One region of the Alistipes sp. i18-0019-D1 genome, then DNA from elsewhere that is predicted to be linked to it. Evidence: riboswitches for the same ligand, from Rfam matches in the RefSeq annotation. Region 1 holds a riboswitch; each other region holds the start of a gene.
What was found. Region 1 has a riboswitch for cobalamin ahead of ACGHP5_RS08040 (PKD-like domain-containing protein). Riboswitches for the same ligand answer to the same signal wherever they lie in the genome.

Region 1 (4,149 bases):
TGCCCCCCGTATTCGGCGATGGCAGCGTTCAGCCCCGCGACATCGCCCCAGAAGGCCATGGCGACGGCAGCCCAGACGAGGGCGATGATAGATTCGGAAATCATCGCGCCGTAGAAGACCGAGCGGCTTTCGCGCTCGTTGCGCATGCAACGGGCCATCAGCGGCGACTGCGTGGCGTGGAAGCCCGAAATGGCGCCGCAGGCAATGGTCGTGAAGAGCATCGGGACGATCGGGAAGTCCTTCGCATCGGCGATACAGTTTTCGAAGGAGGTGAATTCCGGAATGGCGTATTCGCCGCTGAAAAGCAGCACGACGAGGATGCCGACGGCCATGAACAGCAGCGCGAAGCCGAAGACCGGGTAGATGCGGCCGATGATCTTGTCGACGGGCAGCAGCGTGGCGGCGATGTAGTAGACGAGAATCACGCCCAGCACAATCAGCAGCAGCCACGAGAAACCGCCGAAGGCGATGCCTTCGAGCGCCGGAACGTCGAGGCGGTTGGCGATGAGCGAGGCGGGCTGCGAGAGGAACACCGCCCCCACGAGGATCATCAGCCCGGCGGAAAAGAGCCGCATGACGAACTTCATGCCGCCGCCGAGGTAGACCCCGGCCGTCTCGGGAAGGCTCGCGCCGTCGTGGCGCAGGGAAATGACCCCGGCGATAAAATCATGGGCCGCACCCATAAAGATACCACCGAAAGTGATCCACAGAAACGCGACCGGACCGTAGGCCGCACCGAGCACGGCACCGAAAATCGGACCGAGCCCCGCAATGTTGAGCAGTTGGATCAGGAAAATGCGCCACCGGGGCAGGGGCACGTAGTCCACGCCGTCGTAAAGGCGGCTGCAGGGCGTCGGGACCGCCGGGTCGATGCCGACGAGCCGTTCCAGATAGCGCCCATAGGTGAAATATGCGGCCACCAGCAACGCCAGGCACACCAGAAAAGTAATCATCGCAAAATAGCTTCGGGTCAGTTTTAGCGCGAATATAGCAAGAAAAGCGAGAATTTTCGCAAAATTGTTGCGAGAAAAAAATATTTTTCAGATATTTGCAGTCCCAAAGGGAACCTCGGCGTTCCCGAAAGGCTGAATTAGCTCAGCGGTAGAGCACTTCACTCGTAATGAAGGGGTCCCGAGTTCAAATCTCGGATTCAGCTCCAGGAGGCGTGAGAAAGGGGAGAAAGCACGCCATCCACTGCAAAAAGTCTTATTTGTCGTTGACAAGTAAGACTTTTTCGTTTTCAGGCGCCAGGGGGGGGGCAGGCGTCCGCCGCCCGTCCGGCGGGCTGTTACGCCCCCGGAAACGCCCGGAAATGAATCCCGGGCGGCGGGACCTTCGGCATAAAATTCGGCCGCCGCGTCTTCTTTTTCATCTTTTTTCCATACCTTTGCCGTGCAATGGTTCGCCGAACGAGGCCCCCGGCCCCGGGCGATTAAAAGGGAATGCCGTGAAAATCGGCAACAGTTCCCTCTGCTGTAAGTTCCTGCCGCCGAAGCGGCACATCAGACCCCGACAATCTCTTGCCACTGGTTTTCACGCGACCGGGAAGGCGCCGGGGCCGGAACGAGTCAGAAGACCTGCCGCTGCAATGGTTTTACAATCCAGGGGGAAATGGATCGTGATCGGCCGGAAAAACGGTTCCAGGCATATCCCCGAATGTAAAATCAGGTTACTGCGAAATTCCGGCCGGACGCATGCCGTGCGCCCGGCACGAATGCGGATCTTTCGGAGATCCGCAAAGATTGGTTGAACGATTTAAACGAAGAGGATATGAGCTGTTTTTTCAGTCACGCCGGACGGACGGCGATACCGGTTCTGCTTTCGGTATTGCTGGCTGCCGCAGCCTGCAACAAGGACGGAGAGATCACGCTGCCGGACAGCAAACCCCGGATCACGCTCGACAGCGAAACTGGCGTTTACGCGGCCAAGATCGGTCATACGGTGACGATCACGCCGACCGTGGAAAACGAAGGGGATGCCGCATACAGCTGGACGATCGACGACGAGGTCGTTTCCACGGAGCGCGTGTTCGAACACGCGTTCAGCGAGGAGGGCCGCGTCTACGTGACCCTGCGGGTCGAAAACCGGGCGGGATACGACGAGAAGGAGGCGCGTATCGACGTGAACCGGCTCGCTCCTCCCATCATCTCGCTCATCGTGCCGCCGACGGGGCTATACGTGCTCACGGGACGGGAATACACGTTCGCACCGGAGGTGCAGAACGGCGAAAACGCCCGTTACGAATGGTATCTGGACGACTCGTCCGTCCCGGTCTCCACCCAAAAGGACTACATCTTCATGCGTACCCGGCCGGGAGACTGCACCCTGCGGCTGACGGCCGCCAACGAGGACGGCACGGCCGAGAAAACGCTCGCCGTGCACGTCGTGGACGTCATACCGGTCCGCATCGCGTTCATCCCCTCTTCCTACTCCGCCGACCCGCTGGTGCGGAGCGTATCGCTCGGGCGGACGCTGTTCCTGCGGCCGCAGGTGGCCGACGCCGTCGGACCGGAATATACGTGGTACGTGGACGGCACATTGCAGGAGGGCGCAACCGACCGCATGTTCGCCTTCACGCCGGAGAAGGAGGGCGAATACGAGGTCACCTTCCGGGTGACGGACACGGACGAAAGCCCTCTCGCGCCCCTCTCGCGCCATATCACGCGCGCGTCGTCGAAGCGAATCACCGAGGAAACGCTCCGGGTGACCTGCTACGAACGCGAATCGGAGCGCGTCATCACGACGACGGGACAGCCCGCGGCGGACCGGGTACTCGAATTCCTGCCTGCGCCCGGACAGTTCGTCAACGAAAAGGACATGGCCGGATATACCGGCCAGAAAACCTTCGAGGAGGCCCGCCTCTACGCCGAAAACCGCTTGAAAAAGGGAGAGTTCGTCTCGCTGGGCAACTTCGGCGGCTACGTGATCCTCGCCTTCGACCACAGTGTGGAGAACAAGGGCGGATACGACTTTTCGATCCCCGGCAACCAGTTCGAAGGCAGCAACGAGCCGGGCGTCGTGTGGGTGATGCAGGACGTCAACGGCAACGGCAAACCCGACGACGAATGGTACGAACTCCGGGGCAGCGAGACGGGCAACGAATGGACCACCCAGGAGTATGCGGTAACCTATTACAGGCCCGGCGGCCCCCGACAGGGGGTGAAATGGACCGACAACCTGAACCGGAGCGGGCAGGTAGCCTACCTGGAGCAGTTCCACCCGCAGGACTACTACTACCCCCTGTGGCTCGAAGAGGAGTCCCATACCTATTACGGCACGGGCCTGCGGCAAAACACCACGCAGGACCCCGGCGGAGACTGGTCGAACAACTCGTTCGAATGGGGGTATGTCGACAACGCGGGCAGCGACAACCTGGATTCTTCGGGTAAGACCGGGAAGACCTATTTCAAGATCGCCAACGCCATGACACCCGACGGACAGCCGGCCGGATTGCGCTACATCGACTTCATCAAGGTGCAGAGCGCCGTCAACGGCAGCGCCGGAGGACTGGGCGAACTCTCGACCGAAGTCGCCGGAATGGCCGTCGACGAGAACCTCAACCGATAGCCTCACTCCCGCTCCCGACGCATGAAACGATTCCTACGACAGATTCTGACAGCGGCCTTGTGCCTCTCCGCCCTGGGCGGCTGCATGAAGTGGGACTACGGCCGCACGGAGGATTTCTCGGCGACGGAACGAGGTCTGTTCATCGTCAACGAGGGCATGTTCCAGTACGGAAACGCCACGCTGTCGTATTACGATCCGGAAACGAAAACCGTCGAAAACGAAGTTTTCTACCGGGCCAACGCCTTCAAGCTGGGCGACGTGGCGCAGTCGATGGTCCTGCACAACGGCGTGGGATGGGTCGTGGCGAACAACTCGCACGTCGTGTTCGCCATCGACCCCGACACCTTCCGCGAGGTGGGACGCATCACCAACCTCACCTCGCCGCGGTACATCCATTTCGTTTCGGATGAAAAGGCCTACGTCACGCAGATCTGGGACAACCGCATCTTCATCGTCAACCCCAAACGTTACGAAATCACGGGACATATCGAATGCCCGGACATGACGGCGGAATCCGGCTCCACGGAGCAGATGGTGCAGTACGGCAAATACGTCTTCGTGAACTGCTGGTCGTACCAGAAC
Region 2 (4,149 bases), 450 kb from region 1:
GCTCGACGTCGCCGAATCGGTCAAGGAGGAGTTGCGCGCCCTCTCGCCCTCGACCTACACGGGCGTGTTCCGGTAGACCGGAACCGGCATCGGAAACAAAGGCAGGACCCGAAAGTGTCCTGCCTTTATTCATTCCAAACGGATCGTTACTCCTTGCAGCAACGCACCGTATAGCCATAGGAACGCTCCTTGTCCAGCTCATTATTGATCGAACCGCTGCTCGACAGTTTGCTGCGGAAGAAGAGGTAATAGGATTTGGCCGAAGAGGCTTCCACCGACCAGTAAGCCCCCGAACCGCCGGTCGAACTGCGCAGGCCCACGATGGCGCCCGAACTGTAATTGCGATAGCCCTGCGCCGGATACCAGGCCGTCCGTCCCCCGTGGGCGTAGGTCATACCGCAATTCGTTCCGTCCCATACCGAAACGCCGTCGATATACTGGCGGCCTGCAATCAGATCCTCCCATGCACCGGTTTCAGGAACCCTGTACCCCGGAGGGCAGGGGTCGTTGAGCGTTTTGGTCTCACCCCACAATGTCGCGTTCGGCGACGCGAGCCAGTTGTAGCCGTTTCCGACCTTATTGTTGTAGAACGTCATGGGATTGGCGGCAGCCCCGTCGGTCGTCGTCGCACTCTTGCTGAAATTCCACCCCAGCGCCGGATAAGCGGGATTCACCGCCGTGCCGTTCTTCGCCTCGAGAAACGCATTGGCCGAAGTTTCCGTTTTCTCGCCCCCGTAGAACGGGTCCTTACGCCCCCACTGGTAATACATGCCGTAAGCGTCCGTGCCGCCTGCGGTCGCACCTACGGCGCCCAGGTTGCGGTCCATGAAGACCGTCCCGTTCCCGTAGGCCATCGTCTGCGGAGCGTCGGTCACCCAGATATGCCAGCTCCAGACGACCCTGCCGTCCTGCATCAGCGCGACCAGCGCATTGCCCTTGCCTTCGCCGACCGTGAAGGAGATGTCACCGGAGACCTTGTCGAGGGCGATTCCCGAAACAAGTCCTTCGGAATCGGTCCACAGCCAGTCGGCCGTCATGTCATCCGCCAGTTCGATCGCCGGCTCGAAACCGACTCCTTCGCCGGCGCCGTTTCCGCGCACCCGGGCATTGAAAACGTAACTCCCGGGAGCCGAAACCACATAGCAGTTGGCCGTCCCCGCAGCGCTCAGGTCATTGATCTGCGCCGCCGAAAGCGTCCCGCCGTCCGTCAGCGCGATTTCCACCCGGCCGTTTTCAGCCTTTACCGACCGGAACAACTCCACGCACTCGTCACCGGTGGCCTCGACCGGATTTCCGGAGGCGTCCCCGATCTGCCACGGCGTCACGGCGGCGTCCGTCGTCACGGTCCAGAGGCCCTTGTCATCGCGTCCCATGACGGGAACAGGTCCCGAGACGGGCATCTTTTCGCCGGAAGCGTCTTTCAGCCACGGTGCATCCTTTTCCGCGGCGAGCGTCCAGTAATACGCGTCCCCTTCGGCCGCAATGCCGATCAGCGGCGCTTCCGCAGCCTCCGCACGGCAGGCTACCGTCACTTCGGTCCCGTCGCGGAACGTGAGCCGTACGCCCTTTTCGGTCTCGGCCAGCGACCGCACTTCCGACTGCGACACGGCTCCGGCCAGCGCTTTCAGCGAGACCAGACCCGCATTCAGGTCCTCGATCTTTTGCAACAGTTCGGCCGAAGGAGGGGGAACGGGTTTGTCTCCGTCCGGGTCCGAGGCCCCGGATTCGCTCTTGCAGCCGCCGAGTAGCAGCGCCCAGGTGCAGATCACAAGTAATTTTTTCATCATGCTTCGTTTTTTAGTTAATGGTTCCATCTGTTCTGTCCCGTCCGTAACGGACAGACTTCACGGAGAATACCGCACAGGCAAAAACAGGCATGACCACCCGGCAAAGCATGGCGACGACTTCCTCATCCGACCGTAAAAAAGTCTGTCCGAAGAGGTTCGCAGCAACAGGAAAAAGAGGGCCGAAGCAAATAAGGACGCACGGAAAAACCGCCGGCGGCGACTTCAGGCACTCCCTTTCTCCGCAGGAGCAAACACCCTATCGCGCAAGGCAGGTCTTCTGACTTGTCCCCCGGGGCGGCGCCTTCCCGGTCCAGGAGGACCAGTGGCTCAAGAATGCCGCAACGAAAAAGCCCTTTCGGGCGGGACTCACAGCAGCGGGAACTGTTGCCGATTCACACGGCATTCCCTTTTAATTCCCCTCCACGGGGAAACCATTGCACGGCAAAGGTACGCTTTTATCGGCAGGAAGCAAGCGATTCGGCGGAATATTTCCGCCGAACGCGCCCCGCGGTTCAGCGCCGCGGGGCGTTCCGGCCACGATGCGCCCTTTTCCGGCGGACGGCGCGCGACTTTGGCACGCGCTTTGTACTTATTTCAGTCAACTGCGGCACAGCAACCGCAGTGAGGTTTCTTCATTTATTTAAGTTTGGGTTAGTAGTTTTAGGAGGGCAACCTCCTGGGGGCAGCAGGCAATCGTGAGATTCCCTGCTGTTTTTTTATCCCCGGAGGCTCTCACTAACCGAACAGATCGTTGAGCACGGCGGCCAGACGGTACGACGCCAGGATCAGCTGGCGTTCGGGCAGCAGGTAGGTGTCCATCACGAACTGCTTGTCGTAGGTCTCGTCGGCCCGCTGCCAGTCGTAGATCACCCGGCAGGCGACGGCCGTTTCGTGCAGCCACTCGCGGGGCGTACCCTTGGCCATCGCAGCCTTTTCACGTTTGGAGAAGGTATCCAGCAGCAGTCGGTACTCGCTGTAACTCCAGCCGTGTGCGCCGTCCAGCACGCCCCAGTCCCACATCGCGTGGTAGGACATCTTTTTCCCGTTGAGGTCCGCACGGCCGCTCTTGCAACCGGGATACTTGACGTGCGAGGGGCAGTGCATGTCGCCCACGATGTGAATGACATACATCAGGTTCAGCCGCACGAGCGAGTCGCTCATGTTCCGGTAGTCCTTCAGCCGCTCGACGGCGCGCATCAGCTCCACGACACAGTTGGTCTTTCCCTTGCGCAGCGTGTCGACCAGCTGCATGTCGGCATCCACGTAGCTCACGTGCTCGACGTCGCGGAATTCTGGCGTGCTGCGGTACTTGTCCATCCACGAAGCGTAGTAGACGATCGAATGTTCGAGGTAGCGGGCGATGTTCTTTTTCGCCCGGGGCGTCAGGTTGCATTCGGCGATGTAGGCGATGGCATCGTGGCGCGTGCGGTCCCACGCCTGCGACGGCAGCGCCGCGCAGAACATGAGGACCAGCAGGAACAGTTTCATTTTTTTCATCGGTTCTAACGGTTAACGGGTTAACGATTCAGCGCGGAAGTTATCGAACTGCACGCGGTTTTTGCTTTTGGTTGCCGGGGCGAACACGAAGCGGGTCGTGGCGTCGGCCCCCGTGACGGTGAAGGAGAATCCCTCCCAGGCGTTGCCGCGCGACAGCGGGAACGAGAGGACCCCGTTTTGGGCGCCCTCGATGCTTCCCGCCCCCTGGATGCTGACCGTCAGCGTTCTGTTCGTATCGGCAGCACCGGAGAAATACTGAAAGAAATAGGTGGCGTCGAAGCTGACCTTCACGTCGTCCGTACCGGCGATGTCCGTGAGCGCCGGAGAGATCAGCCGGCCCAATGCCGACGACGAATTGAGGTGGATATAACCCGGACGGGTGTAGACGCTCTTGTTGGCGGTGTCGTAATCCCAGCCGTTGAGGGACACGGTCCCCTCGTTTTTCAGCAGGTCGAAGCGGATCATTTTGTCGACCGTGCAATAGGTATTGATCCAGTCGGTGTTGGTCGCCAGCAGTTCGCTGCCGCTCCAGGGGTCGGCCCAGGAGAAATCGTCCTGGAAATAGACCGTGGACGACGACGGCACGACGTCGGCCCGGACGGCTTCGGAGGACTCCGACGAAAGGAAGGTCTGCGGAATCTCCTCCTTCGAACTGTTGTAGTTCATGTGGTTGGCCACCACGCGGAAGTTGAAATAGGGGTAATTCCCCAGGCTCTTTCCGGCCAGTCCGCCGACATGCACATGAGGCTCCCACGTCTTGCCCGTGGCGACGGTTCGTCCGTTGGGCAGTTCCACGAAATAAGTGTAGTCCGTGGCATCGGGCACTCCGTTCCACGCGGCCTCGAACCCGTAGGCGCTGTTGGCC
Region 3 (4,149 bases), 1.7 Mb from region 1:
GATCTTGTGCGGCTCGGCGTCGCCGCCCATGAATGCGACGCAGGTCACCGAACGTCCGTAGCAGGCCAGCAGGGCCAGCAGCTCCGCGTCGTCGAGTACGCGCCCCTCGTCCGTCTGCAAGTGCGGGCTGTGGCATCCCGGGCAGCGGTTGGGACAGCCCGTGATATTGAACGCCAGCGTCGTTTCGCCGGGAATCTCGGCGAACACGATGTCGAAATTGTGATACCGCACCATCCTACTCCGCCTTGGCGTAATAGCGGCGCGCCGCCTCCTGCTGGCGCGCCGCCGAGAAGTTCGAGACGCGTTTCATGTAGCCGATCACGCGCGTCAGGTAGTCCACGTCGTCCGAGTGGCACGAGGGACACTCCTTCAGGTAGCGTTTGTCGATGTGGCCGCACTTGTTGCACACCGTGTTGGGGATGTTGAACGTGAAGTAGTTGCACCCTTCGGCAGCCGCCACGCGCAGCAGGTGGCGGTATTGCTCCTTCGAGAGGTGCTCTTCGAGGTTCATGTGCAGGGCCGAGCCGCCCGTGAGGCGGTCGATGTAGCGGCGTCCGTGGAGGCGGAACTTGTCGATGACGTTCAGCGACTCGTCCTCCACGACGTAGAAATAGGAGTTGTAACAGTCGCGCGGCACGGCATACCCGTCCTCGCGGTCCCACTTGGCGTGCTTCACGCCGACGTTTTCGGCCGGGATCATCTCGCAGTTGAACATCACCTCCTTCGAGCGGTATTTCTTGTTGTAGCGCTCGACCAGCCCCAATACCCCCTGCACGAATGCGGCGTAGTCGTCGTTGTCGTCGATGCGGATACCCAGAAATTCCGCGGCCTCGACCAGCCCATTGACGCCGATGGTCAGATACTGGCGCGAAAGGTTGATGTACCCCGCGTCGAAGAGCGGCAGCATGCCCTTGGCCTTTAGTTCCTTGAGATTCTCGTTGTAGGCTATCTGCACCTTGTGCATCAGGTCCACGACCTCCTCCAGATGGGTGAGGTAGTGCATGCCGTTCTTCACGGCGTGCTGGATGCAGCGGTTCAAGTTGATCGTCAGCACGCTTTTCGATCCCGTCGAGACGCCTCCCGCGCCCAGCGTGTAGCTGAACCCGTTGTCCTGAATTTCGTTCCGCAGGCGGCAGCACGACGACAGCGAGTCGGCGTTGTCGCTGATGTAGGTGAAGAACGAGTGCCCCGCGGCGTACATTTCGGCCGTGAAGTCGCCCCACTCGCGGTCCATCGCGTCGCCGTCCTTCGTAAGCAGCGCCATCGTCTCGACGGGGAAGGTCAGCACGGTTTTCGTGCGTTCGCGGTTGAACCACGTCATGAACCGCTTTTGCAGCCACGACAGCGACTCCCACCGGGGCTTCGAGCCGTCCGGAAAGACGAACTCCCCGAAGAGCGATTCGAAATAGTAGCGGTCGTAATAGGCGACGTTCCAGAACACGGCCTGGAAATTGCGTGCCCCGGTGGGCTGGTTGATCGAGTAGACGATCTGCTCGAAGCAGTCGGTGATCATCTTGTCGATCGTGCGCCGTTTCTTCGAGAGGTCGACCACTTCGTCGGCGCGCGTGTAGTAATCCTCGCCGTACTCCTGCTCGATGAAGTAATTCATGTACATCAGGAATTCGGGCGTCGCGCAGGCCCCCGAGAGCATCGACGAGACGATGAAGACCATGTTGACGAATCCCCCGCAGAACGACTTGAGGTTGGTCGGGCGCGTCGAGTTGCCGCCCACCGACAGCGTGCCGCCCAGCAGCCACGGGTACATCGTGATCGAGGCGCAGTAGTTGGCCATCGACGTTTCGTCGTTCTTGTAGATGAAGTGGTTGTTCAGCAGGCGCAGGTATTTGTCCGACAGCTCCTTGCCGTACATCTCCTTGATGCGGTCGGTCAGCAGGCGGCGGTTCAGGCGGATGAAGTTCTGCTTGGGCAGCTCGCCGATCAGCGTGGCGATGTTCTTGTTCTCGACGTTGGCGTTGGCGTCGTATTTCGACCCCGTCGCGGGGTTCTTCGCGTCGCAGTAGTTGATGAGGAATTCGAGTTTTTCGCGGTCCTCGCGGTCTTCGGTGTGCTTCTGGCGGTAGAGCATGTAGCTCTTGGCCACGGCGAAGTAGCGTTCGGCCATCAGGGCCACCTCGACCTGGTTTTGGATCTCCTCGACCGACATGCCGTCCGAGACGCGGACGCGGCTCAATACCGACGTGAGGTCGTCGTCCGTGGCGTAGCCGCCCACCGAGAGGAATGCCTTGCTGATCGCGCGTTTGATCTTTTCGACCGAAAAGGCGGCGCGTTTGCCGTCGCGCTTGACGATGTAAATTTCCGAAATACCCATATCTATCCCATATTTGTTTGTGTTCCGGCACTGTGCGGGGTTACGTTCCCTCCTGCGCGGCAGCCGCGGGAAAGGTCGTTCCTTCCTTGAAAAACGTATCGGTGTAAAAATGGTCCGGGTATCGCCCTAAATCCCGAAGGCGGATACCTTTTCCGGCAAGGCAGGTCTTCTGACTCGCTCCTCCCGCACGCCTTCCCGGTTTTCACCAGTGGCTCAAAGAGTGTGCGGAACGCAACGGAGCTTACAGCTACGGGAATAGTCCCTGATTTTCACAGGAGTTCCCTTTTGATCCCGGGCCGGCAGCCGCCGGCGGAGAACCTTGCACGGAAACAAATATAGGGATAGTTTCCGGCAAAGGGAATACCCGCCGGGGCTTTTAATGAACATTTTGTGAACAAACACGCGTTCCGGCTCCTGTCCGGCTGGGTGGCGCAGCAGGCGGGAAAACCGCCCGTCGTGGTATCGTTGTTGCGGCGGACCGGGGAACGATTAAATCTGAAAGCTATGGGAAAACTTGAAATCCGGAACGACCGCACGGTCCTTTCCACCGAAAACAACGGCTATGCGGGCAGCGAACGCGACGAGAACCTGATCGAGGAGGACCTGGTGGACACGGAAATCCCGGTCGACGACCGGATTCCGGACGGGATCGACGAAATCGTCGAGGACGACCGTCCCGTCTACGACGAGGAGGGCTACCGGCACGATCCGGGCGAGTGACCCCGCCCTGCCGGGGATAAAAAAAGGACATCCCCTCCTTTAGGGATGTCCTTGCTCCGGCCGGACCGGGATTGTCATTTGATTTTCAGTCCGGGAATCAGCGGCACGGCGTCGATCAGTTCCAGCGACTGCACCATGTCGAGCGTCCCCTGCTTGTATTTCTGAAAATGGGGCGTGCCGATATGGTGTCGGTAAGCGGCTTCGTCGGCGTATATCTCAAGAATCGTCACGATTTCGGGACGTTCCTTTTCCGTCACGGCATAGAGCGTCAGCACACCCGGTTCCAACCGCATCGAAGCCTCGATTTCCTCTTTCAGCAGGGCGTTGTACTCCGTCACGCGGGCCGGGTCGACCGTTATTTTCGACAGCCGGACCCTGTTTTGTTCCTGCGCGGGCGGGTTCGGTCTTCCCGGCACCGGAAGCGCCGCAACGAGCGCCAGCAGGGCGATCAGATACTTTCTCATGCCGCCGCTTCCGCTATTTGTCCAGGTCTGCCAGTTCGTACCGCCGGCTGCCGACGCCGATGGCTTCGGCGTGTTCGAGCGTGTGGATGCCGTGGCGCGATTCCATACGCTCGATCAGGTGTACCTTGCCCTCGTCGGGCGAGGCGTAGACCAGGTCGACGCACGCCTTGTCCAGCGCCACGGGGTCCAGCGAGGCGAGGATGCCGATGTCGCCCATGCGGGGCGGCTCGGGATGCGCGTCGCAGTCGCAGTCCACCGAGAGGTTGTTCATGACGTTGATGTAGAGGATCCGCTCGCCGCAATGGTCGGCGATGGCCTTGGCCGCTTCGGCCATCGACTCCAGGAAATCGTCCTGTGCGGGCAGACTGCTCCACAGTTTCTCGGTGTCCTCGGTCTTTCCGGCCGAGTGAATCCACGCTTTTCCGGCCGACGAGGCGATGCCGATGGAGATGTTCTTGATCGCGCCGCCGAATCCGCCCATCGCGTGCCCCTTGAAGTGGGACAGCACGACGACGAAATCGTACTGCGGGAAGTGTGAACCCACGATGTCGTACGTGAGGTGTTTGCCGCCCTCGACGGGCAGACGCACTTCGCCCTCGGCGTCCATGATGTCCACCGGGGCGATGGCCGTGAACC

Region 2: another riboswitch for cobalamin. It lies ahead of ACGHP5_RS09920 (PL29 family lyase N-terminal domain-containing protein); the one in region 1 lies ahead of ACGHP5_RS08040 (PKD-like domain-containing protein).
Region 3: another riboswitch for cobalamin. It lies ahead of nrdD (anaerobic ribonucleoside-triphosphate reductase); the one in region 1 lies ahead of ACGHP5_RS08040 (PKD-like domain-containing protein).

The regions. Positions count from the first base shown of each region.
Region 1 is NZ_AP031424.1:1,939,012-1,943,160, reverse strand. It holds gene ACGHP5_RS08050 (carbon starvation protein A) at 1-953, opposite strand, end outside; tRNA gene ACGHP5_RS08045 (tRNA-Thr) at 1,085-1,159, shown strand; cobalamin riboswitch at 1,382-1,600, shown strand; gene ACGHP5_RS08040 (PKD-like domain-containing protein) at 1,771-3,567, shown strand; gene ACGHP5_RS08035 (YncE family protein) at 3,589-4,149, shown strand, end outside.
Region 2 is NZ_AP031424.1:2,387,743-2,391,891, reverse strand. It holds gene purB (adenylosuccinate lyase) at 1-76, shown strand, start outside; gene ACGHP5_RS09920 (PL29 family lyase N-terminal domain-containing protein) at 147-1,784, opposite strand; cobalamin riboswitch at 2,037-2,238, opposite strand; gene ACGHP5_RS09915 (S1/P1 nuclease) at 2,523-3,284, opposite strand; gene ACGHP5_RS09910 (BACON domain-containing protein) at 3,297-4,149, opposite strand, start outside.
Region 3 is NZ_AP031424.1:3,681,029-3,685,177, reverse strand. It holds gene nrdG (anaerobic ribonucleoside-triphosphate reductase activating protein) at 1-234, opposite strand, end outside; gene nrdD (anaerobic ribonucleoside-triphosphate reductase) at 236-2,329, opposite strand; cobalamin riboswitch at 2,471-2,666, opposite strand; gene ACGHP5_RS15365 (hypothetical protein) at 2,834-3,049, shown strand; gene ACGHP5_RS15360 (antibiotic biosynthesis monooxygenase) at 3,124-3,513, opposite strand; gene ACGHP5_RS15355 (DUF362 domain-containing protein) at 3,527-4,149, opposite strand, start outside.